Regions from separate parts of the Duganella hordei genome, predicted to be linked through region 3. Evidence: predicted binding sites of a transcription regulator. Region 3 holds the regulator's gene; each other region holds the start of a gene.
The links. The regulator HrcA, encoded in region 3, represses chaperone genes, less so after heat shock. The targets are predictions, from matches to a motif close to TTAGCACTCNNNNNNNNNGAGTGCTAA.
Positions count from the first base shown of each region.

Region 1: rpoH (RNA polymerase sigma factor RpoH) is a predicted target of HrcA. The motif match lies at 4,994-5,020, and genes of this name have one in related genera.
Region 2: groES (co-chaperone GroES) is a predicted target of HrcA. The motif match lies at 3,295-3,321, and genes of this name have one in related genera.

Region 1 is NZ_BPWI01000002.1:258,598-269,222, reverse strand. It holds gene ABWW33_RS05460 (NAD(P)/FAD-dependent oxidoreductase) at 1-868, opposite strand, end outside; gene ABWW33_RS05455 (MerR family transcriptional regulator) at 1,141-2,085, shown strand; gene ftsY (signal recognition particle-docking protein FtsY) at 2,203-3,243, shown strand; gene ABWW33_RS05445 (cell division ATP-binding protein FtsE) at 3,260-3,916, shown strand; gene ftsX (permease-like cell division protein FtsX) at 3,913-4,833, shown strand; gene rpoH (RNA polymerase sigma factor RpoH) at 5,089-5,988, shown strand; gene ABWW33_RS05430 (hypothetical protein) at 6,065-6,328, opposite strand; gene ABWW33_RS05425 (hypothetical protein) at 6,481-6,999, shown strand; gene ggt (gamma-glutamyltransferase) at 7,017-8,780, shown strand; gene ABWW33_RS05415 (cytochrome P450 family protein) at 8,769-9,911, opposite strand; gene lepB (signal peptidase I) at 10,037-10,625, shown strand, end outside.
Region 2 is NZ_BPWI01000008.1:207,945-218,569, forward strand. It holds gene ABWW33_RS19665 (TonB-dependent receptor) at 1-2,018, shown strand, start outside; gene ABWW33_RS19670 (YdcF family protein) at 2,024-3,166, shown strand; gene groES (co-chaperone GroES) at 3,407-3,697, shown strand; gene groL (chaperonin GroEL) at 3,755-5,401, shown strand; gene ABWW33_RS19685 (OmpA family protein) at 5,558-6,562, shown strand; gene ABWW33_RS19690 (MFS transporter) at 6,630-7,814, shown strand; partial or broken gene ABWW33_RS19695 (VOC family protein) at 7,825-8,082, shown strand; gene ABWW33_RS19700 (rhodanese-like domain-containing protein) at 8,154-9,218, shown strand; gene ABWW33_RS19705 (PEP-CTERM sorting domain-containing protein) at 9,383-10,045, shown strand; gene ABWW33_RS19710 (DUF7684 family protein) at 10,125-10,550, opposite strand; gene ABWW33_RS19715 (glycoside hydrolase family 53 protein) at 10,619-10,625, opposite strand, start outside.
Region 3 is NZ_BPWI01000015.1:38,712-49,336, forward strand. It holds gene ABWW33_RS25990 (DUF6597 domain-containing transcriptional factor) at 1-559, shown strand, start outside; gene ABWW33_RS25995 (VOC family protein) at 635-1,000, shown strand; gene map (type I methionyl aminopeptidase) at 1,046-1,855, shown strand; gene ABWW33_RS26005 (barstar family protein) at 1,856-2,182, opposite strand; gene ABWW33_RS26010 (ExbD/TolR family protein) at 2,182-2,607, opposite strand; gene ABWW33_RS26015 (MotA/TolQ/ExbB proton channel family protein) at 2,635-3,294, opposite strand; gene dapB (4-hydroxy-tetrahydrodipicolinate reductase) at 3,294-4,100, opposite strand; gene ABWW33_RS26025 (outer membrane protein assembly factor BamE) at 4,131-4,772, opposite strand; gene fur (ferric iron uptake transcriptional regulator) at 5,041-5,469, shown strand; gene hrcA (heat-inducible transcriptional repressor HrcA) at 5,563-6,579, opposite strand; gene ABWW33_RS26040 (HAD family hydrolase) at 6,659-7,366, opposite strand; gene ABWW33_RS26045 (metallophosphoesterase) at 7,461-8,864, shown strand; gene ABWW33_RS26050 (hypothetical protein) at 9,020-9,625, shown strand; gene ABWW33_RS26055 (hypothetical protein) at 9,658-10,296, shown strand; gene rsmA (16S rRNA (adenine(1518)-N(6)/adenine(1519)-N(6))-dimethyltransferase RsmA) at 10,461-10,625, opposite strand, start outside.

The sequences.
Region 1 (10,625 bases), on a different contig from region 3:
CGCGATTGCGCTGGTAGCGCACCGCCGCCAGCACCGCGCGCTGGTCCGCGTCGGCGTCGGCCAGCACTTCTAGCGACTGGTCGCTGTGGCAGGCCAGCACCACCTCGTCGAAATTTTCCACGCCGTGCGCGCTACGCAGCGCCACCGCTTGCGGCCCGCGTTGCACCGACAGCACCGGCGTGTTCAGGTAGCGGCGCGGTATGGCCGCGGCCAGCCGCCGCACATAGGCGCGCGAGCCGCCCACGACGGTGCGCCATTGCGGCCGGTCGCGCACCTGCAGCAGGCCGTGGTTGCTGCAAAACTGGACGAAACTGGCCAGCGGGAAGGCCAGCATCTGCTCGGCGGGGCACGACCAGATACAGGCCGCCATCGGCAGCAGATACCAGTCGCGGAACGGCGCGCCATATCCCTGTGCGTCGAGGTATGCTCCCAGACTGACCTGCGGCGCCGCCCCCCGTGCCAGCGCGGTCGCGGCCTTGTTGAACCGCAATATATCGCGCAGCATGCGCAGGAAGCCGGGACGCAACAGGTTGCCGCGCTGGCAAAACACTTGGTCCAGGTTGCCGCCGGCCCACTCCAGCATGCGGCCGCCGACGGGCAGCTTGACCGAAAACCCCATTTCGCTGGCCGCCGTCTGCACGCCCAGCTCATCGAGCAAGGCGGTCAGATGAGGATAGGTATGGTGATTAAAGACCAGAAAACCGGTATCGACCCCGTGCGTGACGCCGTCGAAGCTGACGTCGACAGTGTTGCTGTGCCCTCCGAAGTAGGAGCCGGCCTCGAACAGGGCGACGTCATGCCCGGCCTGCACCAAGCGGTAGGCGCAGGACAGACCCGAGATTCCGCTCCCAACAACAGCTATTTTCATATTTTTTTCACCGTTACAAAAAATTTTGTCCTGGACAAAACTGGGGTAAGGCCGATAATCGGTTAAATAGTTCTGGATGTCAACTGTGTGTCGTGGACAAGCAGTTTTGCCTTGGCTTATACGAAGCAAAACACGATTTGGATGCAATACTTTCAGGCGCGAAAGGAATGTAAAATGCAGGTCGCGTTATGCCCGCCTCACGCTAGCGCACTGTGCACCCAGACCCTGTGCCAACCCTCGCGACTGTCAAAAACGGCGGCCGCATATGCCTGATGACAACTACAGCTTCTTCACAAACAGTTCCTAGCACGATCAGCGACGTCGAGCGCGACACCGGCGTCGCCAAGGAAACCCTGCGCGTGTGGGAGCGGCGCTACGACTTCCCCCAGCCCCTGCGCGACCCGAACGGCGAGCGCGTCTACCCCATCGAACAGGTGCAAAAGCTGCGGCTGGTCAAGCGCCTGATCGACCTCGGCTTCCGTCCCGGCAAGGTGATCCAGTACAGCGCGGACGAGCTGCAGGCGCTGACCGGCCAGGCCACCAGCAAGCTCGGCGGGCCGTCGGTGCCGCCGCCGGAGCTGCAAACCTATCTGGACCTGTGCAAGAGCCATCAGATGGAGGCGCTGCGCCGCAAGCTGTCGCAGGCGCTGCTGATGATGGGCCTGAAGAGTTTCGTCATCGAACTGGTCGCCCCGCTGACTTCGCTGATCGGCGAGGCCTGGGCCAGCGGCCAGCTGGCCACGTTCGAGGAACATCTATATACCGAGTCGCTGACGGTGGTGATGCGCAGCGCCATCTTCGCCATGCCGCAGGCCAACGCCAACAACGTCGGCGCGCCGCGCATCATGCTGACCACCTTGCCGCAGGAGCGCCACGGCCTGGGCCTGCTGATGGCCGAGGCCATGTGCGTGGCCGAAGGCGCCCACTGCATCTCGCTGGGCGTGCAGACGCCGCTGCTCGACATCGTCGAGGCGGCCCGGGTGCAGCGGGTCGACATCATCGCCCTGTCCTTCTCCGTGGCCATGAACGCGCGCCAGGCGCTGGACGGCCTGGCCGAGCTGCACTTGCGCCTGAACGGCAGCGTCGAGCTGTGGGCCGGCGGCGGCAATGCCGCGCTCAAGCGGCGCCGGCCGTCGTACGTGCGGGTCTACGCGCTGTCCGACATCAGCGCCGCCATTGCCGAATGGCGCCAGCGCAACGGTCCCGCCGCCAGCTGAAACGTTGTCATTCCGGTAGCAATCCGGGGCCGCCAGGCCGCGCTCTGGTAAAATACGCGCATTTCCCCGTGTCCGGCGCTGCCGGCATCTGCTTGAAGCGCCCCCAACCACATATCCATGTTTAGTTTCTTCAAGAAAAAACCTGTCGCCCCGGAAGTGCCTGAGCTTAAACCCCTGGCACCGGCCCCCACTCCTACCGTTGAAACCGCCCCCGCCGCCGCTGCCGTCGAGCCGCTGCTGCCGATCGAAGAGCCGGCGCAGAAACTGTCGTGGATGTCGCGCCTGAAGGCCGGCCTGTCCAAGACCTCGAACAACCTGTCCATCCTGTTTGTCGGCGCCAAGATCGACGACGCGCTGTACGACGAGCTGGAAGCGGCGCTGCTGATGTCCGACGCCGGCATCGACGCCACCCAATACCTGCTGGACGCGCTCAGGCAAAAGGTCAAGGACGACAAGCTGCTGGACGCGGCCGCCGTCAAGGCCGCGCTGAAACAGCTGATGATAGACCTGCTGCTGCCGCTGCAAAAGCCGTTCGAACTGGGCCGCCATAAACCGATGGTGATGATGATTTCCGGCGTCAACGGCGCCGGCAAGACCACCACCATCGGCAAGCTGGCCAAGCACATGCAGGCCAACGGCCAGTCGGTGCTGCTGGCCGCCGGCGACACCTTCCGCGCCGCCGCCCGCGAGCAGCTGATGGTCTGGGGCCAGCGCAACAACATCACCGTCATCTCGCAGGAGTCCGGCGACCCGGCCGCCGTGTCGTTCGACGCCGTGCAGTCCGGCAAGGCCAAGGGCCTGGACGTGGTCATGATCGACACCGCCGGCCGCCTGCCGACCCAGCTGCACCTGATGGAAGAGCTGAAAAAGATCAAGCGCGTCATCGGCAAGGGCCTTGAAGGCGCACCGCACGAAACGCTGCTGGTGATCGACGGCAATACCGGGCAAAATGCGCTGGCGCAAGTCAAAGCCTTCGACGACGCCCTGCAGCTGACCGGCCTGGTGATCACCAAGCTCGACGGCACGGCCAAGGGCGGCGTGCTGGCGGCGATCGCCCGCGTGCGTCCGGTGCCCGTGTATTTCATCGGCATCGGCGAAAAGATTGAAGACCTGCAGCCGTTCGTGGCTGCCGAATTTGTCGAAGCCCTGCTTGGATAACCCTTCGGATCCTTACATGATCGAATTCCGGAACGTCTCGAAACAATATTCCCCCGATGCGACGGCGCTGCGCGACGTCACGCTCACGGTAGAAAAAGGCGAACTGGTCTTTCTCGCCGGCCCGTCCGGCGCCGGCAAATCCACGCTGCTGAAGATGATCGCGGCCATGGAGCGCCCCAGCGCCGGCCAGGTCATCGTCAACGGCCAGGACATCGCCCGCATCAAGCCGGCCGCCGTGCCTTTCCTGCGGCGCAACCTGGGCCTGATTTTCCAGCAGCAGCGCCTGCTGACCGACCGCTCCATCCTGGCCAACGTCATGCTGCCGCTGCTGGTCACCGGCGCCTCGCGCAGCCAGGCCGAGCAGCGTGCCCGCGCCGCGCTCGACAAGGTCGGCCTGCTCGAACGCGCCCATGCCCAGCCGCTGGCCCTGTCCGGCGGCGAGCAGCAGCGGGTATCGATCGCGCGCGCCATCGTCAACCGGCCGCAAGTGATCCTGGCCGACGAGCCGACCGCCAACCTGGACCGCGCCAGCGCCAACAAGGTGCTCGATGCGCTCAAGGCCTTCCACTCGGTCGGCGTGACCTGCGTGATCTCCAGCCACGACGAGCAAATGCTCGACTCGGCCGCGCGCGTCATCCACCTCAATCAAGGTCAGCTGGAGGTGGCGGCATGACGCACTGGTTCCGCCAACACCGCTACGCGCTGGCCGCCGCGCTGGTCCACCTGCGCCGCTCGCCGGGCGGCTTCCTGTTCAATATATTAGTGGTGGCGATCGCGCTGGCGCTGCCGTTCACCGGCGTCACCCTGCTCGACAATGTGCGGCCGATGTCCGAGCAGCTGTCGGTCGATCCGGAAATCAGCGTGTTCCTCAAGCAGGACACGCCGCGCGAGCAGGCCGAGGCGCTGGCCGCGCCGCTGCGCCAGACGGTCAAGGACAAGCAGGCCAAGATCATCTTCACGCCGCGCGAAAAGGCGCTGGACAACCTGAAGGACAAGAGCGGCCTGGCCGACGTGCTGACCACGCTGGGCGAGAACCCGCTGCCCGACAGCTACGTGCTCAAGCTCGACGCCTTCCGCAACGCCCAGGCCGGCGGCGACGTCGACCTGCTGGCCGAACAGATCCGCGCGCTGCCCGGCGTCGACACGGTGCAGGTGGACTCGGCCTGGGTCAAGCGCCTGGCCGCGCTGCTCAACGTGCTGCGCCTGGCCCTGCTGCTGCTGGCCGCGACCCTGGGCACGGTGGTGGTGGCGGTGATCTTCAACACCATCCGCCTGCAGGTGATGACGCAGCGCGAGGAAATCCTGGTGTCCAAGCTGATCGGCGCCACCGACAGCTTCATCCACCGCCCCTTCTATTACACCGGCGCCCTGCTGGGCCTGTGCGCCGGCGGCCTGGCGCTGGGCGCGGTGTCGCTGGCGCTGCGCCCGCTGAACATCGCGATTGCCGAATTTGCAAGATTGTACGCGTCCGAGTTCCAGCTGGCGCCGCTGCCGCCGCTGGCCATGGGCGCCCTGCTGGCGCTGTCCGCCGGCCTCGGCCTGATCGGCGCGCTGCTGTCCGTGCAGCGCCATCTGTCCAAGCTCAACTGACCCCTCAACCTTTCCGTGCGTCCGCGCACGGAAACGACTCCCGCCCCGCCCTATCATTAAGCTTGGCCTAAGCTCCAACGCGCATGCTTGATTTATCAGAAGCCATGATGCTTAAAAACGTCATAGTATTTTTACTATCAGGGCGATAAATATCTGGTGATTGGCACTCAACGAAGGAGAGTGCTAATATATGTGAACTGAAGAGCAAATGAGTTCTCTGCAGCAACAGTCACACCATCGAGCAAAGGAATGAAAATGAATATGATGTCCGCACCGACTGCATTGGTCCCCGCCACCAATAGCGCACTGGGACTCGGGTTCACTGGCAACCTGGGGAACCTGGACGCCTATATTTCGGCCGTCAACCGCCTGCCGATGCTGACCCACGCTGATGAAATCTCGCTGGCCAAGCGGCTCAAGGAAAAGAACGACCTCGGCGCCGCCCAGGAACTGGTGCTGTCGCACCTGCGCCTGGTGGTGTCGATCGCGCGCGGCTATCTGGGCTACGGCCTGCCGCACGCCGACCTGATCCAGGAAGGCAATATCGGCCTGATGAAGGCCGTCAAGCGCTTCGACCCCGACCAGGGCGTGCGCCTGGTGTCGTACGCGATGCACTGGATCAAGGCCGAGATGCACGAGTACATCCTGAAAAACTGGCGCCTGGTCAAAGTGGCGACGACGAAGGCACAGCGCAAGCTGTTCTTCAACCTGCGCAGCCACAAGACCGGCCTGGACGCGATGACGCCGGCGCAGATCGACAGCCTGGCCAAGCTGCTGGACGTCAAGCGCGAAGAAGTGATCGAGATGGAAACCCGCTTGAGCGGCCGCGACATCGCGCTGGAATCGCCGAACGACGACGAGGACGACAAATTCGCCCCGATCGCCTACCTGTCGTCCGAGGCCAGCGAGCCGACCCGCGTGCTGGAAGCCGAACAGGTGACCCGTTTGCAGTCGGAAGGCCTGGAAGAAGCGCTGGGCAAGCTGGACGCCCGTTCGCGCCGCATCGTCGAAGCCCGCTGGCTGGCCAATGACGACGGCTCCGGCGCCACGCTGCACACGCTGGCCGACGAATTCGGCGTATCGGCCGAGCGCATCCGCCAGATCGAATCGGCCGCGCTGAAGAAAATGAAGGGCTCGCTGGCCGCTTTTGTTTAAGCCAGCCGGGTAAAAAATCCCCTCCTGCCCGAACGCATGCAAGATCGCGTTCGGTGCCGCAGGGGATTTTTTTGCTTTACGCTGCCAGGCCCTTGGCCAGCAGCTCGGCGACCAGCTGGTTCATCTCCAGCTCGCGCGCCTTGGCCTGGGCATGCAGCTGCTGCACCAGGTCGCCGTTGAGCTTGACCGCGAACGGCACCAGCCCCAGTTCCTGGTCGCGCTTGCGCTGCTCGCGCTTGTCGACGACGTCGGCCACCTTGCCGAAACCAGCCGCTCCTGGGGCCGCCATCTTGCCCATCAGTTTTTTGGCGTCACTTTTCGCCATGCCGGTTTTTTTCATGAGGGATATCCTGATTGATTCAAAGCAGACATTCTACGCAGCTTGTGCCGGCCGCGCCGACTTAGTTTGAGCCAGCGCTGTCGGCGTGCAGTTCGTGCGCCGCCGGTATGATCTTTTTGTTAAGCTTGCTTCCACTTGGATGGAGGTCCACAATGAAAACCACGAATTTGCGTGCCATATTGCGTCCGATGCTGCGCCAGCTGATCGTCCTGCCCGTGCTGGTCGCCATCATGGGCATGCTGCACGCCTGCGGCTCCGCGTCCGGCATGGGCAAGGCGGCCGCTCCCGCGGCGCAACGCTTCACCGCCACCTACGTGCTGCAGCAAGGCGGCAGCGTGACCATCGCGCAGGCCGCCACGCCAGGCCTGGCCGGCGCCACCGCCAGCGCCCCCGTCGTCAAGCTGGAACGCGTCAACGACAGCCGCTGCCGTGTCGGCGCGGTCTGCGTCTGGGCCGGCTACATCAGCTACAGCTTCACGCTGACCGGCACCGACGGCAGCACCAGCAGCTTCGTGCTGTCCGACAGCATGCCGAACGGCAAGCCCAGCGTCACGCAAAACGGCCTGACGTTCACGCTGGCCGGCGTCGAGCCGCAAGCGGTCCCGGCCAAGAATGAAGCGACGCCGGATTATCGGGTAAGCTTGAGGGTAAGCAACGCTCCCTCATCCTAACCCGACCCAGCGACCACATGACAACGATACGCCGTCCCGCCCGCACCGCCCTCGTTTCTTCCATCATCCTCACGCTGGCCCTGCCGCCGGCCGCCTTCGCCAAGACGCCGGTGGCCACCGGCACCGGCGGCGCCGTCGCCACCATCAGCGAACCGGCGTCGAAAGCCGCGCTGGCCATCCTCAACAAGGGCGGCAACGCCATCGACGCGGCGGTCGCGGCGGCGGCCACGCTGGGCGTGACCGATCCGTTCAGCTGCGGCATCGGCGGCGGCGGCTTCATGGTCATCTACCTGGCCAAGGACAAGCGCGTCATCACCATCGACCACCGCGAAACGGCGCCGGCCAGCTTCACGCCGACGGTGTTCCAGGAAAACGGCAAGGAGATGAACTTCGAGCAGGTGGTCGCCAGCGGCATGTCGGTCGGCGTGCCCGGCGCGGTGCGCGGCTGGCACGAGGCGCTGGACCGCTACGGCTCGATGTCGTTCAAGCAGGTGCTGGCGCCGGCGATCGCCGTCGCCACCGACGGCTTCAAGGTCAACGAGAATTTCTCCCACCTGATCGAGATGAGCCGCGACAAATTCAGCATGTTCCCCGATACCGCCGCGCTGTACCTGAAGGACGGCAAAGCCATCGCGCCCGGCGCCACGCTGCGCAATCCCGGCATGGCCAAGGCCTACCGCGAAATCGCGGCCGGCGGCGTCAAGGTCTTCTACGAAGGCAAGATCGGCCGCGCGGTGGTCGATACCGTCAACCAGCCGAAAGTGGCGGCCGGCGTGCGCGTGCGCTCCGGCAGCATGACGATGGCCGACCTGGCCAACTACGAAGTGCGCCTGCGCCAGCCTGTGCACAGCACCTATCGCGGCTACGACTTGTACGGCATGCCGTTGCCGAGCAGCGGCGGCGTTGCCGTGGCCGAAGCGCTGAACATCCTCGAGGGCTACGACCTCAAGTCCATGCCGCGCGAAAAAGCCGAGCACCTGTACATGGAAGCGAGCCGACTGGCCTTCGCCGACCGCAACGCCTACCTGGCCGACCCGGAATACGTCGAGGCGCCGGTGGCCGGTCTGCTGAACAAGGATTACGCCGCGCGCCGCCGTGAACTGATCAATCCGGCCCAGGCCAGCGTGCAGGCCCCGGCCGGCGACCCGTATCCATTCCAGAACGACGTCAGCGTGCCGCTGCGTCCCAACGCCAACAAGCTGCTGGCCGAAGGCGCGCACACCACCCACCTGACGGTGTCGGACAAGGACGGCAACATCGTCTCCTATACCTACACCATCGAATCGTGGGGCGGCAGCGGCATCACCGTGCCGGGTTACGGCTTCCTGCTGAATAACGAGATGACGGACTTCGATTTCTCCGGCCCGCATCCGAACGTGCCGGAAGCGGGCAAGCGCCCGCGCAGCAGCATGTCGCCGACCCTGGCGTTCAAGGACGGCAAGCCGGCGTTCTCCGTCGGCAGCCCTGGCGGCGCCACCATCATCACCACCGTGCTGCAGACGATCTTCAACTACGTCGACCTCGGCATGTCGATGCCGGACGCCGTCAACGCGCCGCGCCTGTCCGAACGCAACGGCATGGCGACCGATGTGGAACCGGGCTTCGCCGGCACCCCGCAAGCGCTGGCGCTGGAGAAGAGCGGCCAGCACTGGAGCAAGACGCCGGAGGAAATCGGCGCCGCCAACGCGCTGGTGTTCAACCCAGACGGCACCGTCACCGCCGTCAGCGAAGGCCACCGCCATGGCGTCGGCAGCGCGCTGGTGCAGAAATCAGCGCACTAGGCTGAATAGCGGGATGCGGGCGTTGGGCGAACGGCGGTAAGTCCAGTTCAACGCCTTCAGCATCGCCGCCCCAGGGGCGACGGCGATCGCCGACATCAGCGACTCCATGGCGCCGGTGGCGATCGCACAGGCCAGCGCATTGCCAGGGCAGGCGTGGATGCCATGGCCGAAACCGAACTCGCGGCCCTTGCCCAGCGGATCGCGGCTGGCGGCGGCCAGCACCAGCAGGATTGTTTGGCCGGCCCTCAACTGCGCGCCGCCGATCTCGCAATCCCGCGCGACGAAGCGGCGCGTGTTCTGCACCGGCGGATCGAAACGGCTCACCACCCGCACCAGCGCTGCGGCGTCTTCCGGACCGCTGCGTTCTTCCTCCGGCTGGCGCGCCAGCGCCAGCACGCTGTTGCCGACCAGGCCAGCCGTGGCTTCATACGTCTGCGACAGCAGGCCGACCAGATTGGCCAGCAAGGCGTGCGATTCGTTCCACCCCACCGCCTCTGCCTCCGCAATCACCAGCGACAGCAAGCTGCCCTCCGAGGCAGCCGTTGCGCCGCGCATCAGCGTCTTGAAGCTCTCCAGCAGCGCCTGCGCCGCCATGTGGGCGCGCTCGATTTGCGAAGCGTCGCTGAACGGTGACAGGCAGGCCACAAACTCGCCCATCCATGACGCCACCGCAGGCAGCTGGCTGTCCGCAAAGCCGATCAGGCTGGCCATGGCCGACACCGGCACCTCGAACATCCACGACGCCAGGCCATCATCACGCCACAGCTCAGCGCCTATCCGCGCCGCGCGCCGCCGGGCCTCATCGGTGCCGACACCGGCCAGCGCCCGCTGCAAGGCCAGCTTGGGCTGCGTGTGCCGCTCGCCATCATTCATGCGCACCAGCGCGCCGAACACCTGGCCCGCCGCGCCGCCCGCAATCGCCGCCGGCACCGGCTCGGCCAGCGGCCGCACGCGGCAATCCGGGTGCTGCATCACCGCTGTCACGCCGGCGGCGCTGGCGGCGATCCACAAGCCGAGGCCGTCGTCGAAATGCAGCCCTTGCCGCGCGGCGAGGCTGTCGTAATATGGATAGGGATCGGGATGCGTGACCGCGTCCAGCGCGTTTCGGGGAGGAGTGTGAGAGGTCGTCATGTGGATAGAATGCCAGCAATTTCACCGCGATAGTTAGGCCGGCGCCGAAGCAAGGCCGTTGCTAAGCCATGTTTAAGGATACAACGTCAACATGCCGCTACGGTATCGCTCACAAGGGAGATGAAATGAAAAACTGGATGCGCGCCAACAAGGGCTTCTTGCTGTTCCTGATGCTGTTCGGGATCTTCCGCACCGCTGTCGCCGACTGGAATCCTATCCCGTCCGCCTCGATGCACCCCAACCTGCTTGAAGGCGACGTGGTCTTCGTCAACCGCCTGGCCTACAACGTCAAGGTGCCGCTGACCGACATCGTCATCGGCACCACCGGCGAGCCGCAGCGCGGCGACATCGTCACCTTCTCGTCGCCCACCACCGGCATCCGCCTGATCAAGCGCGTGATCGCCTTGCCGGGCGACCGCGTCGAGATGCGCAACGAGCAGCTGATCATCAACGGCGAGCAGGCCGGCTACGCGGCGCTGGGCCACGGCACCGAAACCATCAAGGGCGTGGGCGACCTGGCCGCCGTGCGCGTGCGCGAATCGCTGGGCCAGGCCCAAGGCACCGGGCATCCTATCCAGCTGCTGCCGCAGTTGCAGGCGCGCCGCAATTTCGAGCCGGTCACCGTGCCGCCCGGCCAGTACATGATGTTGGGCGATAACCGCGACAACAGCGAAGACTCGCGCTACATCGGCCTGGTGCCGCGCGCGCTGCTGA
Region 2 (10,625 bases), on a different contig from region 3:
GCCAGGCGGCGGCCATCGTCAACAGCGGCACGGTCACCGGCACCGAGACGACCAAGGGCAAGGCGCAGGTGACGCTGGGCACCACCGGCCTCGCGCGCATCGACGCCTACCAGGCGGGCAAGATCGACGACAAGACTTTTTACGCCGTCGGCGGCTTCGTGCGCCAGGATGACGGCCATCGGGACAACGGCTTCCCCAACGACCGAGGCGGCCAGATCCGCGGCAACATCAAGCGCGTGCTGGACTCGGGCACGCTGACGGTCAGCGCCAACTACCTGAACGACCACAACACCTTCTACCTGCCGATCCCGATCTCCGATCCGCGCAACCCGGCGGTGTCGCTCGACAAGTACATCGATTACTTCGACGGCACGATGAATTCGCCGTCGCTGCGCAGCGTGCCCCAGAAATACCTGGACGGCGCCGGCAAGCTGCAGACCGACACGCGCGACCTGGCCGATGGACGCCACCTCGAATACGGCAATATCGGCGTGCGCTATGAAGGCGATCTCGGCAAGTGGCAGCTGTCGGCCAAGGGCGGCATGACCAAGGGCACGCTGGACTTCGACGCGTTTTATTCCACCTCGAACCCGGCCGACGCCACCCAGTTCGCCGGCGGCTTCATGAACGCCGCCAAGACCGCGTTCGGCGCCGTCGACCATCTGGCTTACGCGATCGCCGGCACCAACGGCACCCAGGCTTACAATCCCGCGCTGGCCTCCGGCCTGGTGATGCAGGCGCAATACCGGGCCGCCGGTTCGGACTTCTACTCGAATCAGGCCGATATCAATATCACGCGAAATTTCCAGACCGGCCTGGGCAACCACGACGTCAAGATCGGTTTCTACGGCAGCACCTACGGCCAGACCAGCAAGTCGGTCTACAACGACATGCTGATCGAGGTGCAGGGCAAGCCGCGCACCCTCGACCTGGTCGCCTACTCCGCTTCCGGCGCGGTGCTTGGCTACGTTACCGACAAGGGCGTGCTGCGCTACACCACCACGCTGAACCAGGGCGACATCGACGCCAAAATGGGCGCGCTCTATGTCAACGATACGTGGGAGGTGTTCGACGGGCTGCGCCTTGACGGCGGCGTCCGCAAAGAGCGTTATCACTACGACGGCTACGCCTTGCTGACCAAGCAGCTGAACCTGGGTGATCCGGCCACCCTGGCCGACGACACGACGCGCGCCTTCACCGGCGACAGGCAGGCGCACAAGTACAACACCGACACCGTCAACTGGACGCTCGGCGCCAACTACGATTTCTCGCAGCGCTTCGGCGGCTACGCCAGGGTGTCGCACCTGGAGGTGCCGCCGTCGATGCAGGTGGCAGCCTCGGTCGATCCGCTGGTCCTGACGACCAAGGCGGATCAATATGAGGTGGGTTTCAAAATGACCGCCGGCCGCTCCTATCTGTATGTGACCGGCTTCTACACGCAATTCGATCCGCTCAACGCCTCCTTCATCGCCTTCAACCCGGTGACGGGGCGCAACGATCAGACCGTGCCGTTCTTCGGCAAGGCCGTGGTGCGCGGCGCCGAGTTCGACGGCGCGCTGCACTTGACGGACCGCTTCTATATCAACGGCTCGCTGACGCTGCAGGATCCGCAATACCGGAACTTCGTCAGCGCCACCGGCGCCGATCCTTCCAAGGTGGTCGGCAACCAGATCATCCGCGAGCCCAGGGTATTCGGCAACATCCGCCCGAATTTCAATTTCAATGTAGGCGACAACCTTGTCGAGCTGTACGGCAGCTACTCGTACACGGGCAAGCGCTACGTCGACTTCTTCGAGGCCACCGCGATGCCTGCATACCACGCCCTCGGCGCGGGCGCGTCCGTCAGCCGCGGCAACTGGAGGCTCCAGGTCGTCGGAGACAACCTGACCAACGCCAAGGGTCTGACCGAAGGCAACACCCGAACGGATACGCTGGCCGGACAAGGCAGCAGGGAAGCGATTTACGGACGTCCCGTGTTCGGCCGCAATTTCCGCCTGGTGCTGAGCAAGGCATGGTGAGTCATATGATCAAGAAGACTGTCATCGCCCTCTCGCTGCTGCTGGCGCAGCAGGTCCATGCCGCGCCGGTGCGCGACCAGCACTGGTCGCTGCTGGCCAACCGGCTGTTTCCGGCGCTGGTGGACATGGGGACAGCCCGCCCCGGCACCGCCGTCCTGGCCGGCCGCCGCGCACGCATCGACGCATGCAAACAGGAACCGGGCTGCGTGCTGAATGCCGGCCTGTGGACCGACGCGGAAATCGAAGCCATCGCGGCGGCCGCCGCCAAGGCGCCGGCGTCATCCTGGAGAAAAGCGACCTTGGCCGACGATGGGGCGCAGGCCCAGGTGGCGCGCGAGCTTCGCGGCCTGAACAGCATCATCCAGGTGTACGGCCTGGGTATGGCGCCACACTATCCGCTCATCGACGGTCCGATCGATGCGGCCGGCAGCGCGCGTTTCAACGCGACGGTCAAGGATGCGGTCTGGCTGGCCGAGGCTGGCGAAGACGATCCGGTGCCGAGCCTGGATCCCAGCCTCAGACTTGCGATCGCCTTGCTTGATGTAAACGACCGCAACGACGCCGTCGCCTTCGAGCCGCTCGACATGGCCCACAACGCTGCAGCGCTCGGGCGCGCGCGCATCATCGACTGGAAGCTCTATCGCTATACGGCGATTATCATTCCGGGCGTCGGTCCGGAAACTCTTTCGATGGCGTTGAGCGCGCGGGGCAAACTGAACGTGCGGATGGCCGCCAAGCGCTTTGCGGACGGCGAAGCGCCTTTCGTGATCCTGAGTGGCGCCTCGGTGCATCCGAAAGGAAGCCGGTTTGTCGAGGCGGTTGAAATGCGCAGGGCCCTGATCGAACGTTTCGGCGTGCCGGCGGAATCCATCATCATCGAGCCGTATGCCCGCCACACCACGACGAATTTGCGGAACGTGACGCGGCGGCTGGCCGCGATGGGGGCGCCGCTGGACAAAGACAGCCTGATCATCACCAACGTCGACCAAAGCCGCTACATAGAAAGTGCGGAGTTCGCCGCGCGCAATCAGAAAGAGCTGGGTTACCCGCCCGGCACCGTCGGCACGCGGCTGTCGCCCACCGAGCTGACCTTCCGGCCGTCGGCCAAGTCGCTGCGCATCGACCCCGCCGATCCGCTGGACCCCTGATCTTTCCAGGAATGCCGGGCGCCCAGGCGCCCGGCGCATCAAAACGTAGTCATATCTGCATCATTCCCCCTCTTTTTTGCGCACACGCAAACAGTTCGCCTTGAAATACCCCAAGGTCGTCCCTATAATTGGCACTCGTTCCAAGGGAGTGCTAACAGCGCTCTCGGCCAAACTTTCCGTTGTAATAAGATTACTGATACAACAACAAACTGTACCATTGTTAAATTTAAGGAGTTTTGTATGAACCTTCGCCCTTTGAACGATCGAGTAATCGTCAAACGCCTCGACCAGGAAACCAAAACTGCGTCCGGCCTGATCATCCCTGATGCGGCTGCTGAAAAACCGGATCAAGGCGAAGTGCTCGCCGTCGGCAATGGCAAGATTCTGGAAGACGGCAAAGTCCGTCCGCTGGATGTCAAGGTAGGCGACCGCGTCCTGTTCGGCAAATACGCCGGCCAAACCGTCAAAGTCGACGGTCAGGAACTGATGGTCATGCGCGAAGAAGACATCATGGCAATCGTCGTCAAATAATTGACCGCATTGCACTAGTAGTTTGCACTAGCAATCACCTAATTCTGGAGAAACAACATGGCAGCTAAAGAAGTAATTTTCGGCGACGCAGCGCGCGCCAAAATGGTTGAAGGCGTCAACATCCTCGCCAACGCAGTCAAAGTCACCCTGGGCCCTAAAGGCCGCAACGTCGTGCTGGAACGCTCGTTCGGCGCCCCTACCGTCACCAAGGACGGCGTATCCGTTGCCAAGGAAGTCGAACTGAAAGACAAGCTGCAGAACATGGGCGCGCAAATGGTCAAGGAAGTTGCTTCCCGCACCAGCGACAACGCCGGCGACGGCACCACCACCGCCACCGTGCTGGCCCAGGCCATCGTCCGCGAAGGCATGAAGTTCGTTGCCGCCGGCATGAACCCAATGGACCTGAAGCGCGGCATCGACAAGGCGGTTGCCGCTACCGTCGAGCAGATCGCCATCATCGCCCGTCCATGCACCACCACCAAGGAAATCGCCCAGGTCGGCTCGATCTCCGCCAACTCGGATTCGTCGATCGGCGACCGCATCGCTGAAGCGATGGAAAAAGTCGGCAAGGAAGGCGTCATCACCGTGGAAGACGGCAAGTCGCTGAACGACGAGCTGGACATCGTTGAAGGTATGCAGTTCGACCGCGGCTACCTGTCGCCATATTTCATCAACAACCAAGAGAAGCAAGTCGCCATCCTGGACAATCCATTCGTCCTGCTGTGCGATAAGAAAATCTCCAACATCCGTGACCTGCTGCCGGTACTGGAACAAGTCGCGAAAGCCGGCCGTCCACTGCTGATCATCGCCGAAGACATCGAAGGCGAAGCGCTGGCCACCCTGGTTGTGAACAACATCCGCGGCATCCTGAAAACCTGCGCAGTCAAGGCCCCAGGCTTTGGCGACCGTCGCAAGGCCATGCTGGAAGACATCGCGATCCTGACCGGCGGTCAAGTGGTTGCTGAAGAAGTCGGCATGACCCTGGAAAAAATCTCGCTGGAAGAGCTGGGCCAGGCCAAGCGTATCGAAATCGGCAAGGAAAACACCATCGTCATCGACGGTGCTGGCCAGGCTGCCGCCATCGAAGGCCGCGTCAAGCAAATCCGCGTGCAGATCGAGGAAGCGACCTCGGACTACGACCGTGAAAAACTGCAAGAGCGCGTGGCCAAGCTGGCCGGCGGCGTTGCCGTGATCAAAGTCGGTGCAGCCACCGAAGTTGAAATGAAAGAGAAGAAAGCCCGCGTTGAAGATGCACTGCACGCTACCCGCGCTGCCGTGGAAGAAGGCATCGTGCCAGGCGGCGGCGTAGCCCTGCTGCGCGCTCGTGCCGCTCTGAACGTCAAAGGCGACAACCCGGACCAGGACGCAGGTATCAAGATCGTCCTGCGCGCCATGGAAGAGCCACTGCGCATGATCGTGCAAAACGCCGGCGAAGAAGCTTCGGTGGTGGTTGCAGCGGTTCTGGCAGGCAAAGGTAACTACGGTTACAACGCCGCCAACGGCACCTACGGCGACATGGTTGAAATGGGCGTGCTGGATCCAGCCAAAGTCACCCGCTCGGCACTGCAGAACGCAGCGTCGATCGCCGGCCTGATGCTGACCACCGACTGCATGATCGCTGAAGTCACCGAAGACAAACCAGCCGGCGGCATGGGCGGTATGGGTGGCATGGGCGGCATGGGTGGTATGGACGGCATGATGTAATTGCCGGCATAAGCCTCGCTGTACAAGAAAGCCAGCTTCTTCGGAAGCTGGCTTTTTTTATGGGTGCAAGCCGCGTTCGATTGAAAAGTCAAAATTGATTTAAATACAATCAATCTCTACAATCGATGTTCCTCAATCACCTTCGGACGTCACCCTATGCGCGCCTATAGCCTTCTGCCGCTGCTGCTTTGCGCCGGCTTCGCTTCCCTCGCCCACGCCCAGATGCCGACGCAGGACACTGTCAAGGGCGGCAAGGACCATCCGCTGCTGTCCCGCTTTGAAGGGTCGAAGATGGTCGGTTACGGCATCAAGGAATTCGACGAAGTGATGCTGCCTTCCGGCAAACGCGTCGAGAACAAGGGCGGTCAGCTGGCGTTTGACAGCGCGCTGCAGCTGGAAGGCAAGTACACCCGCATCGCCTACAACTATCCGAAGGAGCGCTCGGCGCTGGAAGTGATGCGCAACTATCAGGCTGCGCTGGACAAGGCCGGACTGAAAACCGTGTTCGCCTGTGCCAAGGAAACCTGCGGCAAAAACTTTGGCGAGTTTTTCCTGGAGAAGCGCGTTGGCGACAATTTCGTCAAGGGAAGCTCCGACTACTGGTCGCCCTTCAACTACGGCCGCGACGACGAGCGCTACCTGCTGGCCAAGGGCACCCGCCCCGACGGCTCGCTGGTCCACGTCGCCGTGTATTCGGTGGCGCCGGTGCAGGACAAGAACGGCGGCATCTACGTCGAGATCGTCGAAGCCAAGGCGATGGAAACCGGCAAAGTCTCCGCCAGCCTGAACGCGGCGGACATGGCCAAGGGCATCGCCGCCGATGGCAAGGTGGCCGTCTACGGCGTCTACTTCGACACCGACAAGACCGACGTCAAGCCGGAGTCGAAAACCGCGCTGGCCGAGATGGCCAAGCTGCTGCAACAGGACCCAAAATTAAAACTGTACGTGGTCGGCCACACCGACAACCAGGGCGCGCTGGCGCACAACGTCGACCTGTCGCAGAAGCGCGCGGAATCGGTGATCAAGGCGCTGGCGGCCGACTACAAGGTCGATGCGAAACGGCTGAGCGCCAAAGGCGTGGCGTCGTACGCGCCGGCGGCGTCGAACGATGCCGAAGCCGGACGCGAAAAGAACCGCCGCGTCGAGCTGGTCAAGCAATAAAGCCGGGCCCGGCAAGGGCCATTTCATGTCTGCTAAACTCGGCGTTTGTCCTTAGCCCAGCCAGCTCATGAAATCAGATGCGTCAACCCGCCGCCGTTCGCTGTTCGCCGCCTGCACGGCGCATGCCGTCCACGATGGCCTGACCGATCTCATCTACGTGCTGCTGCCGATCTGGCAGGCGCAGTTCGCCATCAGCTACGCGGTGGTCGGACTGCTGCGCGCATCCTATTCCGGCGTGATGGCCAGCTTCCAGTTGCTGGCCAGCCGCCTGGCGAAGCGCTGGGGACGGGAACGCATGCTGGTGGGCGGCACCGTGCTGGCCGGAATCGCCTACCTGATCGCGGGCCAGGCCGGCGGCCTGGCGATGCTGCTGGTGGCGCTGATGCTCGGCGGACTGGGCGCCAGCACGCAGCATCCGCTGGCCTCGTCCATGGTCACCGATGCGCACGCGGCCGGCGGCGGCGTCAAGGAAGCGCTGTCGCAATATAACTTTGCCGGCGATATCGGCAAGACGCTGATTCCGGGCCTGACGGGCTTGCTGCTGGTGGTCGTCAGCTGGCAGGCCAGCGTGACGATGATCGGCCTGCTCGGCCTGACCGCGGCCGGGCTGCTGTGGTGGCTGATACCCGCGCGCGGCGATTTCGCGCCCGGCAAGGCCAAGTCCGCCAAGGACGGTGGCGGCAAGGGTTCGGCGCGCGGCCTGCGCGCACTGCTGCTGACCGGCACGCTGGACAGCGCCGTGCGCATGGGCTTCCTCACCTTCCTGCCCTTCCTGTTGAAAGGCAAGGGCGCGGGGACAGCCGGCATCGGTTTCGCTTTATCGCTGCTGTTTGTCGGCGGCGCGTTCGGCAAGCTGTTCTGCGGCTACCTGGGCGCGCGCATCGGCATGATGAAGACTGTGTGGCTGACCGAGTCGCTCACGGCACTGTGCATCGTGCTGGCGGTATGGCTGCCGCTGGCCGGCGTGATGGCGATGCTGCCGCTGCTTGGGCTGGCCTTGAACGGGACTTCGTCGGTGCTGTATGGCGTCGTCCCGGAACTGGCCGCCGAGGGCAGGCATGAACGGGCTTTCGCGTTGTTCTACACCGGCACCATCGGCGCCGGCGCGCTGTCGCCCGTATTGTTCGGCGGCCTGGGGGACGCCACCAGCGTGCCCGTCGCCTTGATCGCGTTGGCGGCCATCCTGCTGTTCACATTGCCGTTATCGTGGCGCGTGCAACAGGAGTTGAACGGCTTGTGCGCGCCGAATTAATGGGTTCTACGCCGACAGCGAAGCGGCCCAGGGCGTCCTGACCGGCCGCCATCATCTGGCGTTCCAGGCGCGGGACCGCGCCATGGTGGACGCGTTCCACAAGGCGGCGCTGGCCAACGGCGGAGCGGACAACGGCGGCCCCGGCGAGCGTGCCTATCATCCAGGCTACTACGCAGCCTTTGTGCTGGACCCTGACGGCAACAATATCGAAGCCGTCCACCACGGCGCCGCCCAGCGCAGTGTGCCGTCGGTAAAAATCACGTTCTAGGCGACTATTTGGCTGACGTTATCCCGGTTTGTTATGATGACCGCATCGACCTCGTTCAGAATTCAGCCATCATGATCTTCCGCCAGCTTTTCGACCCCACCTCCTCCACCTACACCTACCTGCTGGGCGATAGCGGCGAGGCCTTACTGATCGACCCGGTGTACGAGCAGGTGCCGCGCGACCTGGCGCTGCTGCAGGAGCTGGGCCTGCGCCTGCTGGCGACGCTCGACACCCATGTGCACGCCGACCACGTGACCGGCGCCTGGCGCCTGCATCACAGTTGCGGCAGTGGCATCGCGCTGGCGAAAGTGGCCGGCGCGGAACTGGCGGACCGGCCGCTGGTGCACGGCGACCGCATCGACTTCGGCAGCCGCCACCTGACCGTGCGCGCCACGCCCGGCCACACCAACGGTTGCCTGACCTATGTGCTGGACGACCAGAGCATGGCCTTCACCGGCGACAGCCTGCTGATACGCGGCTGCGGCCGCACCGACTTCCAGCAAGGCAGCCCGCAGCAGCTGTTCGCCTCGGTGCACGAGCAAATCCTGACGCTGCCCGACACCTGCCTGCTCTATCCGGCGCATGACTACCGCGGCATCACCGTCACCAGTGTGGCCGAGGAACGCCGCTTCAACCCGCGCCTGGGCGGCGATGTCGACGTCGGTGACTTCAGCGGCTACATGAACCATCTCAACTTGCCGCATCCAAAATTGATGGATGTGGCGGTACCCGCCAACCTGCGCTGCGGCAAACCCGAGGGCGACACGCCCGCGCCCGACTCGCCCACCTGGGCGCCGCTGACGCTGCGCTTCAGCGGCGTATGGGAAATCGAACCGATGGCCCTGCTGGAGCACGCGGCCAAGGTACAGATCGTCGACGTGCGCGAAGCGCCGGAATTCATCGATCGCCTCGGCCACTTGCCGGGCGCGCAGCTGGTGCCGCTGTCGCAGCTGATGGACCGGCTGGGCGAACTGGACCGCGACCGGCCGGTGGTGGCGGTCTGCCGCTCTGGCGTGCGCTCGGCCCAGGCCAGTGTGCTGCTGGCCAAGGCCGGATTCAGCCAGGTCGCCAACCTGGCCGGCGGCATGCTGCGCTGGAAGAGCGAGGCGCTGCCGGTGGCGTCGGACAGCCTCTAGGCGCCAGGAAATCCTCGGCCCCTATTGCTGGCGGGTAATTGCAAATACGCAACAACAGATATATTTCTTGCATCTCCTTGGCGGATCGTGCTATCTTACGCTTGTGATTCGGAAACATGTGTTGCCGATCGAGCATTAATCCAGCCTCCCGTCAGGAAAAAATTATGAAGAACATCGTCAAAGTCGCACTGCTGAGCGCCATATTGGCAGCCGGCGCCGCTCATGCCGCCTCGCACCCTGGCCCTGGTTCGTCCAGCGCCAGCGATGTCAAACTCAGCACGGATGCTGCCGATAAGTTCCTACTGATCCAGAGCAGCAACATCAACCCGATCCAGTCGACCGCAGGTTTCGCCAGCCAGTTCGCCGCGACGTCCCTGACCCAGTCCACCGGCTGGACCTTGGCCGAAACCGTCCAATCTGACAACGGCGTCCTGACGCTGACGGACAAAGCCGCCCTCGATGGACTGAGCTTCTCGTTCACCCAGGCAGCCAGCCGCACCACCGGCACCTGGTCGGTCACCAACACCAACCTGACCAAGAACACCACCGTCGACCTGACGCTGTCCTTCCACGCTGGCAACAACGTCGGCAGCTTCCTGTTCGACAACCAGGCGGTATCGGCAGGCCAAACGCTGACCGGCACCTGGGCCATCAAATGGCTCAACAACGCCAACAGCGCCAGCAGCATCCCGCTGTTCTCGAACGTGGGCATCTACACCGGCCAGCGCTCGCTGACATCGGCCGTTCCAGAACCGACCACCTATGGCATGATGCTGGCCGGCCTGGGCCTGGTGGGCTTCGTCGCGCGCCGCCGCAAGTCCAGCTAAGCAACCCGCGCAGTCATCAAAAACGCCGGCAATCATGCTGGCGTTTTTTTATGGCGCCCCGATTGCGGATTGCCGGAGCTCAGGCGTCGCGGAACTCCGCTTCGATTTCATCGCGGCGCGGGGTGTCGGCGATGTGCAGGACCAAGGTTTCGCGCAGCTCGTGGGCGGGATGCACGGCGCGGTGCTTGGCAAACCAGAAGACCTCGCCCAACTCTTCGTCCTCGTGCGCGGTGGTGACCACCAACTGCTCGTCGGGAACGTCTTCGTAGTCGGACGCTTCCAGGCTGGCGTCCTCCACCGCTTCGCGCCAGGCTTCGCATTGGCTGCCCCATGCCAGCGCATACACGCAGCCCGACGCCACCAGGGCGCGGCTGGTTTCCCACATCGTCATCTCCGCCACGTCGGCCTCGACGACCAGCACGGCTTTGAATGGAGACAGCCCCTCCAGTACGGGAAGATCGCTGTCCGGAGCGAGATGTAAATAACGGATGACGGGTTTCTGCATGATGGAACCATAGATGACGATTCCCGGATTTTAACAGGGAGGGGCAAGCCCCTCCCCGCGCTCACGGTTTAAAAC
Region 3 (10,625 bases):
GCCCGTGCGGACGGTGGCGGTGCGCTTCAAACCGGGCGCCGCCGGGGTTTTCCTGGCCTTGCCGCTGCACGTGCTGACCGACCAGCGCGCCGATATCGACCAGTTGTGGGGCCGGAGCGAGGCCGACCGGCTGGCCGACGGGCTGTGGACCGGAGAGCTATCCGACCATCAGCGCATAAAATTAATTGAAAAACAACTCCTGCAACGCTTGGCCGAACGCGTCGCGGACGGCGGCGCGGGCGCCGATGCGCTGGTGCGCCGGGCACTGTCCGCGCTGGACGCCAGCGGCGGCGGCCTGCGCATCGAGGACCTGGCGGCGCGGATGGGCGTGTCGCGCCAGCACATGGCGGCGCAGTTCCGCGAGCGGGTCGGCCTGTCGCCCAAGCTCTATGCCCGCATCTGCCGCTTCCGCCGCGCCACCAGTGCGCTGAAAGCCGCTGCAGCGCCGGACTGGGCGCAACTGGCGCTGGACTGCGGCTATTTCGACCAGTCCCACCTGATCCACGAGTTCCAGGAATTTTCCGGCAGCGCCCCGGAGCGCTTCCTGCTGGCGGCCTAGCTTCCATTTTTACAATCGCCGCCGCTGGCTATGTGCCAAGATGATGTTTTCAACATCTTCATGGAGACAGGCATCATGATCAAGGGACTACGTACTGCGGCATATCCGGTGGCGGACCTGGCCGCCGCCAAGGCCTGGTACGGCAAGGTGTTCGGCACCGGGCCGTATTTCGACCAGCCTTTCTACGTCGGCTTCAACATCGGCGGCTTCGAACTGGGGCTGATACCGGACGGCACGCCGGGCACCACCGGCAGCATGGTCTACTGGGGCGTGGACGATATCGAGGCCGAAGTCGCGCGCATCGTGGCGCTGGGTGCCACCTTGCCGGGGGCGATCCAGGACGTCGGCGAGGGCATCAGGACGGTCGAACTGGCCGACCCGTTCGGCAACCTGCTTTGCCTGATCGACAACCCGCACTTCGATTTGGCAGCAGTCCGCTAGCGGATGTGGCACACTACTGCCTCTGAAAAATAAAGAGGTAGTGCCATGTCCCGCCGTAACGCCAACCTGATCAAGTCGCCCGAGCAAATCGTCCTGGCGCGTGTCGCCGCCCAGCTGGCGGCCGATGTGCTGACGATGATCGGCCCGCACGTCAAGGCCGGCGTGACCACCGGCCACCTCGACAAGCTGTGCAACGACTACATCGTCAACGTGCAGCAGGCGATACCTGCCAACGTCGGCTACGGCGGCTTCCCGGCCACCGTGTGCAGCTCGGTCAACCACGTGGTCTGCCACGGCATTCCGGCCGACGACGAGGTGCTCAAGGATGGCGACATCATCAACATCGACGTGGCCGTCATCAAGGATGGCTGGCACGGCGACACCAGCCGCATGTACTACGTCGGCGAGCCGTCGAAATCGGCGCGCAAGCTGGTCGAGACGACGTATTCGGCGATGTGGGCCGGCATCCGCGCCGTCAAGCCGCGCGCCACCTTGGGCGACGTCGGCTTCGCGATCCAGACCATCGCCGAGAAGGCCGGCTACAGCGTGGTGCTGGACTACTGCGGCCACGGCATCGGCATGGTGTACCACGAGGAACCGCAGGTGACGCACTACGGCCGTCCGGGCCAGGGCGTGGTGCTCAAGCCGGGCATGCTGTTCACGATCGAACCGATGATCAACGCCGGCCGCGCGGCAACCAAGGAATTGAGCGACGGCTGGACCGTCGAGACGCGCGACAAATCCTTGTCGGCGCAGTGGGAACACATGGTGCTGGTGACCGAGACCGGGTTCGAGGTGCTGACGCTGGCGCCCGGCGAAACCGGCGCCAAGGCGCAAATCCCTATCGCCGGCTGATTATTTCAGCGTCAGCTTCAAGGCCGGCTTCTCGCCGTAATCTTCGTAACGCTCGTTGATGCCGGCCACGCAGTACGCCACCTCTTCCAGGATATCCGGCACGGCGGCCTTCATCGCCCCGGCGTCCTGGATGACGATCTCCAGCACCTCGTTCGGCTTCAGGCGGAACTTGCTCATGCCGTCTTCATCGCGCAGATAGCTCAGACAATCGACCCAGGCGTCCATCGTGTTGCCGTAGCCGTCGGGGAAGCCCATCGCCGCCTTGCAGGCCGCGTGGAAGCTGCCGAAATCGACGATCGCCGCGCCGTTCAATTCTGCGGTTGCCATTATTTTTTCTCTTTCCTGGGGTCCGTCACGAATCCCAACTTCGTCAATCCGTTCGACTGCGCCGCCGCCATCACCTGCGCCACCACTTCGTAGCGGGTGTCCTTGTCGGCACGCAGCTGCAGTTCCGGCTGCGGGTCCAGTTTGGCCGCTTCGACCAGGCGCTTTTCCAGCCCATCCTGCTCGACCGCGTCGTCGTTCCAGTAGATCTTGCCGGCGCCGTCGATAGACAGCGTCACCGTGGCCGCCTGCTGCGGACTGGCTTGTGCCTGCGCCTTCGGCAGGTCCAGCTTGACGGCGTTGGTGAACATCGGTGCGCTGAGGATGAAGATCACCAGCAGCACCAGCATCACGTCGACCATCGGCGTGACGTTGATGTCGGCCATCGGCCCCGGATTGCGGTGGTGGTTGAATGCGCCAAAGCTCATGCTTGCTCCCGGCAGTGGATTACCTGCTTATTTTGTCAGATACGCGTGCAGGTCGTGCGCGAAGGCGTCCAGCTCGGCCAGGGTCAGCCGGTTGACGCGGTTGAAACCGTTATACGCCAGCACCGCGGGGATCGCCACCGTCAGGCCGATGGCCGTCATGATCAGCGCCTCGCCGACCGGGCCGGCCACCTTGTCGATCTGCACCGTGCCGCTGGCCGACACATTGGCCAGCGCGTGGTAGATGCCCCACACGGTGCCCAGCAGGCCGACGAAGGGCGCGGTGGCGCCTATCGACGCGAGCAAGGTCAGGCCGCCTTCGAGCCGGTTGGTGGAGCGCTGGATCGCCACGCGCAGCACGCGCGTGACCTGCGCCGCATGGTTCATCTCGCCGCCCAGCGAAGCACGGCCGGAGGCGGCCAGCTGCGCCGCGCCCTGCTGCGCCAGCGGCAGGAAAATCTGCTCGGGATCGGCCAGGGCCAGCGTGGCGACACCGTCCGTCATCGACGGCGCGTCCCAGAACCCCTGCACGGCCGGTGCGCTGCGGCGGATGCGCCAGGCGGCATAAGCCTTGGCCAGGATGAAGAACCAGCTCACCAGCGACATCGCCAGCAGCACCAGCGCCACGATGTGGCTGATGGTGTCGCCCTGTTCCCAGTAGCTGGCCAGGGTGAAGTGGTTGGGCGTCATCAGTTCAGCGCCAGCACGTCGTTCATGTCGTACAGGCCGGTGGCCTTGTCGGCCAGGAAGCGGCAGGCGCGCAGCGAGCCGTGCGCATAGGTCACGCGGCTGCTCGACTTGTGGCTGATCTCGATGCGCTCGCCGGTGCCGGCGAACAGCACGGTGTGGTCGCCGACGATGTCGCCGCCGCGGATGGTGGCAAAGCCGATCGACGACGGATCGCGCTCGCCGGTCACGCCTTCGCGGGCGTAGACGGCGCAGTCCTTCAGGTCGCGGCCCAGCGCGTCGGCCAGCACTTCGCCCATCTTCAGCGCGGTGCCGGACGGCGCGTCGACCTTGTGGCGGTGGTGCGCTTCGATCACTTCGATGTCGTAGCCGACCGACAGCGCCTTGGCGGCCTGCTGCAGCAGCTTGAGCGTGACGTTGACGCCGACGCTGAAATTGGGCGAGAACACGATGGCGGTTTTCTTGGCCGCCTCGGCGATCGCCGCCTTGCCCGCCGCGTCGAAGCCGGTGGTGCCGATGATCATCTTGATGCCGTGCTCGGCGCAATAGGCCAGGTGCTCCAGCGTGCCTTCCGGACGGGTGAAGTCGATCAGGAACTGGGCGCCGGCCAGGCCCTTGGCGAATTCCGATTCCACCAGCACGCCGGCCGGCTTGCCGAGGAAGGCGGCAGCGTCGCTGCCGACGTTGGCCGAACCGGCGCGGTCCAGCGCGCCGGACAGGCGCGCGTCCGGCGCGTCCAGCACCGCTTCGATCAGGATGCGGCCCATGCGGCCGCCGGCGCCGGCGATGGCGATGTTCATGTCAGTCATGCTGCTGTCCTCGTGTTTGTTCGTTGGTGCTTATTTCTTGTCGTTCGTCACCGTGACGCCGACCGGCGACGCGGCGGCGTTGTCGCTGCCGGCCGGGATCGGCGAGGTGTTGCCGACCGGCCGGGCGTCCGGCACGTCCAGGTTTTTCTTGACCTTGGGCGCCGGGCCGGCGATGCGGGCGATGTATTCTTTTTCGGTCGGCAGGTTGCCGCCTTCCCAGCGCGCGACCTTGTTGTCCTTGTCGAAGAACACGATCACGCGGCTGGTGGTGATTTCGCCGTTGCCCTTGGCCATGCGGAACGCGTAGTCCCAGCGGCTGGCGTGGAAGGGGTCGGTCAGCAGCGCGGTGCCGAAGATGAAGCGCACCTGGTCCTGGGTCATGCCGACCTTCAGCTGCGCCAGCATTTCCTCGGAGACGAAGTTGCCCTGCTGGATGTCCGGACGATACGGCGAGAAGAACCACATGAACTTCTGCAGCTGGGTGATGGTGGTCGTTTGCGCGCCCTTGTTGGCGTCCAGCGTGGCACCGGTTTCTTTCACTGCGGTCGATTTCTCGCCCAGCGTGGTGTTGGAAGCGCAGCCGCCCAGCGCCAGCGCGACGCACACAGCGCCTGCGAGCCGGGGAGTGAAACGGTGCAACAAAGACTGCGATAAAGCCTGGGTGACGCGCATGGTTGTCCTCAATCTGATCGAGCGGAAGTGCCGAAAAACGCCATATCATAAAGCACAAGCCGCGACATGGGGCTGCGTGGGCACTCGAAGAGATCGCATTATCCAGCAAATCGGATGTTATGTCCTTGTTTTATAAAGAATAATTGTAAAACATTGCAAATGTAAATTTCCCCCCGGCGCGCGCCGCGGGGGCGATTTAGCTGCGGCGGCACCCGGAGTGCGTTAAACTGTCACCTCGCACCGCCAACCACATTATAGAGTCTCGACCATGGGTAACAATCCTACCGATCTGAAGGCCAGCGGCCTGAAAGCCACGCTGCCACGCCTCAAAATCCTGGATATTTTCCAGAACAGCGAAGTGCGCCACCTGACCGCCGAGGATGTCTACAAGATCCTGCTGGCCGACAATATGGATGTGGGCCTGGCCACCGTCTACCGCGTGCTGACCCAGTTCGAGCAGGCCGGCCTGCTGAACCGCAACCACTTCGAAACCGGCAAGGCCATCTTCGAGCTGAACGAAGGCTCGCACCACGACCACCTGGTGTGCCTGGACTGCGGCCGCGTGGAGGAATTCTTCGACGAGGCAATCGAAACGCGTCAGCAACTGGTGGCGAAAGAGCGCGGCTTCAAGATCGCCGAGCACGCGCTGGCGATCTACGGCAACTGCACCAAGACCGCCTGCCCGCACCGCCCTTGAAAATCCGGGGTCAGATCCGACATTTGGACACGGGCTCTACCGTAGCAGCCGCTACGGTAGAGCCCGTGTCCAAATGTCGGATCTGACCCCGGATTAGTTGTGGCTCAGCGCGTTCGATAGCAGCTTGGCGGTGATGTCGACGATCGGTATCACCCGCTCGTAGGCCATGCGCGTCGGGCCGATCACCCCCAGCGTGCCGACGATCTTGCCGTTGGCCGTGTACGGCGCGGTGACCACGCTCATCTCGTCCATCGGCACCAGGCTCGATTCGCCGCCGATGTAAATCTGCACGCCGCTGGCCTTGCTCGACACGTCGAGCAGCTGCATCAGCCCGGTCTTCTGCTCGAACATGTCGAACATCTGCCGCAGCGACGTCATGTTCGACGACAGGTCGCTGACCGACAGCAGGTTGCGCTCGCCCGCGATGACCATGTCGTCCGAGTTGTCGGCCATCGCCTCGCTGCCCGCCTCCACCGCCGCCTGCATCAGCCGCCCCATGTCGTCGCGCAGCTGGCGCAGCTCGTGCTGCAGCCGCGTGTGCACCTCGTCGAAGGCCAGCCCGCCGTAGTTCTGGTTGATGTAGTTGGCCGACTGCACCAGCTGCGCCGGGCTGTAGTCGACGTCGGTCAGCAGCAGGCGGTTCTGCACGTCGCCGGTCGGGCCGACGATCACCAGCAGGATGCGCTTCTCGCCCAGGCGCAGGAATTCGATCTGCTGGAACACCGACTCGCGCCGCGGGCTGAGCACCACGCCGGCGAACTGCGACAGCGACGACAGCATCTGCGCGGCGTTGGAAATCATCTTCTGCGGCTGCGGCGCCTGCAGCCGCATGCGCCCCTCCACCGATTGCTCGTCCAGGTGCTGCACCGTCAGCAGCGTGTCGACGAAGATGCGGTAGCCGCGCGGCGTCGGCACCCGGCCGGCCGAGGTGTGGGGACTGGCCACGTAGCCCAGCTCCTCCAGGTCGGCCATGATGTTGCGTATCGTCGCCGGCGACAGGTCCAGTCCGGAGATCTTGGACAGCGCGCGCGAGCCTACCGGCTGGCCGTCCGCGATGTAGCGTTCGACCAGGGCCTTGAGCAGTGTTTGTGCGCGTGTATCGAGTTGCATGTTGAGTCTATCGAGGTAGTTCCGTCGGGTTTGCTTCTATTATGCACGCTCCGCGCCGGACGGGGGCCGCGGCGTGGCGTCAATGCCGCATTTGCTCGCGTACCCAGGCCAGAAGTTCGTCGAACGAGGCGCAGATGGCGTCCGGCGCGATGCCGGCCTCGAGGTGCGCGCTGCCGCCGCCACGGTTCATCCATACCGCCCGCAGCCCCGCCCCTTGCGCGCCCTGCACGTCCAGCCGCAGGTCGTCGCCGACGTAGACCGCGTCCCGCGGCGCCACCCCCATCGCCTCGCAGGCGGCCAGGAAGATGTCCGGGTCCGGCTTGGCGCGGCCGAACCTGGCCGACGCCAGCGTGTATTCAAAATGGTGGTGCAGCCCTATGACTTCAAGATCGGCATTGCCGTTGGTGATCACGCCCAGCCGCAGCATGCGCTGCAGCTCGGCCAGCGCCGGGACCACGTCGGCGAACGGCGTGACGGCGTTGCGGCACTCGGCGAAGTGGCGCATCGCGCCTTCCACATGGACGGCGTCCTCGCCGGTTTCGGCAAACACGTCCAGCAGCGCCTGGCGGCGCAGCTGGTACAGGTCGGTCACCAGCTCGGGCCGGCGCTCCAGCAGCGCCATGCGCATGGCGCGCAGCTCGGCGATCGTATATTTGCCGGTCACCTTGGGCGCGCGCTCGGCCAGCCAGGCGTGCCAGCTGACTTCCGCCGCCGCGATGACCGGGCCGATCGGCCACAGGGTATCGTCGAGGTCGAACAACAAGGCGTGGGGGCGGCGTGAGGTCATGGCGGGCCAAAAATAGTGGACAAGCGGTATTGTCGCACCGATCACGGCGCCGTGACGGCATGGTAAATTATTGGATTACTCAGCCGGAGATGCCGTGTTCCCGACCACTCTTTGCCGTCCAATGCCGGCCCTGGCGCTGGCCTCGCTGCTGGCCGGCTGCGCCACCGCCGTCCAGCAGCCGGACTTTTCCTCGTTCGTGGTGATGGGCGACAACGGCGCCGCCGTGGCGCGCGTGCTGGTCGCCGCGCCGGCCTGCCCCGACATCGTCATCGACGGCCGCCCGCTGGCGATGGCCGTGCGCGCGCCGGCCGCCACCATCGCGCTGCGCTCCACGCCATCGGCGCCGGCCGACTCCAGGCCGGCCAGCTTCCCGCTGCTGACCTGCGAGGCGCCGCTGCCGGCGGGCGGCCAAGGCGCCACCGTGCTGGGCCGCGCGCTGCCGCTGCCGAAGGCCGAGCCGCAACGCATCGTCGTCATCGGCGACACCGGCTGCCGCCTGCAAAAGAGCAGCGCCAGCTACCAGGCCTGCAACGACGGCGCCGCCTACCCGTTCGCCGCCGTGGCGGCCCAGGCCGCCGCCTGGCGTCCGGACCTGGTGATCCACGTCGGCGACTACCATTACCGCGAAAACGCCTGTCCCGACGGCGACGCCGGCTGCGCCGGCAGTCCCTGGGGCTACGGCTGGGACGCGTGGAACGCCGACTTCTTCGCCCCCGGCGCGGCGCTGCTGCGGGCGGCGCCGTGGATCATGGCGCGCGGCAATCATGAAAGCTGCCCGCGCGGCGGCCAGGGCTACTGGCGCTTCCTCGACCCGCGCCCGCTGCTGGCCGGCCGCGACTGCAACGCCGACGCCGACGACGCCGTCGGCAACTACAGCGATCCCTACGCCGTGACTATCGGCCAGTCCACCCAGCTGATCGTCATGGACACCGCCGCCACCACGTGGAAGGGCCTGAAGCCGGGCGACCTCGGCTACGACAAATACCGCGAGCTGTACCGCAAGGTCGACGCGCTGTCGCGGCAGGCGCCGCACAACATCGGCATCACCCACCACCCGCTGCTGGGCATGGGCGCCGACCGCAAGGGCGACGGCCCCATCGTGCTGCTGACGGGCGACGCCGGCCTGCAGCAGGCGTTCGGCTCGCTCAACCCGCAACTGCTGCCGGCCGCGATACAGACCATGCTGTCCGGCCATGTGCACCTGTGGGAACAGGTCAGTTTTTCCAGCGGCCACCCGAGCCAGCTGATTTCCGGCTTTTCCGGCACCGCCGAGGATATCGTCCCGCTGCCCGAGCGGCTGCCGGCCGGCGCCACGCCCGCGCCGGGCGCGGTGGTCGACAGCTTCAGTTCCTGGGTCGACGGCTTCGGCTTCATGACCATGGAGCGGCGCGGCGCCGAGCAATGGGAGGTGCTGGTGCACGATCTGCAGGGCAAGGTGCGCAACCGCTGCCGCATCGACGGCCGCCGCTCCAGTTGCGACGCCGCGCAGGTCAAATAAGGCGGCAGCCGCCGCCGCCGCCGGTCCGGTGTCACATGCTGTTACATCGGTTCAGGGCCCGGCGTTACCAAATGCACTAAAATACCGGGCAATTCCGTGTAATATGCTGCACCCAGTGGTGTTGCCGGCCCTATTCGTTTTGGAGAGAGATTTTTATGAAAAGTTTGTATCTGCGTTCGGGCCTCGCCCTGCTGTGTGCCGTCATTTTGAGCGCCTGCGGCGGCGGCAACGGCAGCCTGGCCCTGTCCGGCACCGTCAGCAACCTGACCAAGGATGGCCTGGTGCTGGTCAACACCAACACCGGCGAGAAGCTGCCTATCCCGAACGGCACGAGTACTTTCGTCTTCACCAAGCTGGCCGCCGTCGACGAGCAGTTCAACATCGTCGTCGATACCCAGCCGACCGGCGCCAAGTGCGCTCCGAGCGGCACCACCAACACCGGCAAGGCCAACGTCTACACCGCCTACTACATCGCCTTCATCTGCGTGACCAATCCGTGGACCCTGGGCGGCACCGTCACCGGCCTGGACACCAAAGGCCTGGTACTGGCCAACGGCTCCGACACGGTGGCGATCCTGCCGGGCGCATCGGCCTCGACGCCGGTCAGCTTCACCTTCCCGACCAAGGTCGGCGACGGCTCGCCGTTCGGCGTGACCATCCTGTCGCAGCCCAAGGACACCACCAAGACCTGCACCATCGCCAACAACGTCGGCACGATGCCGGCCGGCGACTACTCGCCGGTCACCGTCACCTGCCAATAATTGCCGGCCCCGCTTATTTTTTGGAGTAATACATGAAATTTTCGACTTTGGGCGCCGGCGCGGCGCTGATCCTGGCTGCGGCGCTGGCCGGCTGCGGCGGCAAGGCGCAGTTCGCGGTGCAGGGCACGATTGCAGGCTTGAACAACGACGGCCTGGTGCTGGCCAACGGCAGCGACACCGTCAAGGTGCCGGCCGGCGCCAGCAGCTTCGTGTTCCCGCACCAGATCCCGTACGGCTCCGACTACAACATCACCATCCAGACCCAGCCCGCGCACATGGCGTGCGCAATAGGAGGGAATGTCGGCTCGGCCGGCCACAACGTCGCCATCGCGGCCCAAATAGTGTGCAAGCAGGCCACCCACACGCTGGGCGGCCAGTTCAGCGGCCTGTTCCAGTACAAGGACGCGACCTCGGCCACGCCCGACACGCTGCTCAACCGCAGCGTGGTGCTGCTGAACGGCTCGAGCGGCGGCCAGTTGACGGTCAGCAGCCCGACCGACAGCAGCGGCAAGGGTGATTTCGTGTTCGGCAGCGAAGTGGCGGACGGCCAGGCCTACGGCGTGACCATCCTGACCCAGCCGGTCGGCGCCACCTGCACGCTGGTCAACGGCACCGGCGTGATGCATGAAAACAATGTCAGCAACCTGGTGCTGACCTGCACGACGAACTAAGCGAAGGACGGGAAGCGGGAGGAGTGTTATTCACATTCATGATGTTCGATATGTGAAAAATAAACTTGTGTTATATGCCGCGTCGCAGCATAATTCACCTGTCTCCTCCACTTCTTGCAAAGGAATTGGATTTAGCCCGCTTTAACCAGCGGGCTTTTTTTTGCCTAGACGGTTTGCGGCTTGAGCAGGTTGGCCAGCGCGACGTACTGGGCCAGGCCCACCGTTTCCGGACGCATGGTCGGGTCGATGCCGGCGGCGACGATCTGTTCCTCGGTGAACATGCCGGCCAGGCAGTTGCGGATCACCTTGCGGCGCTGCGAGAACGCCTT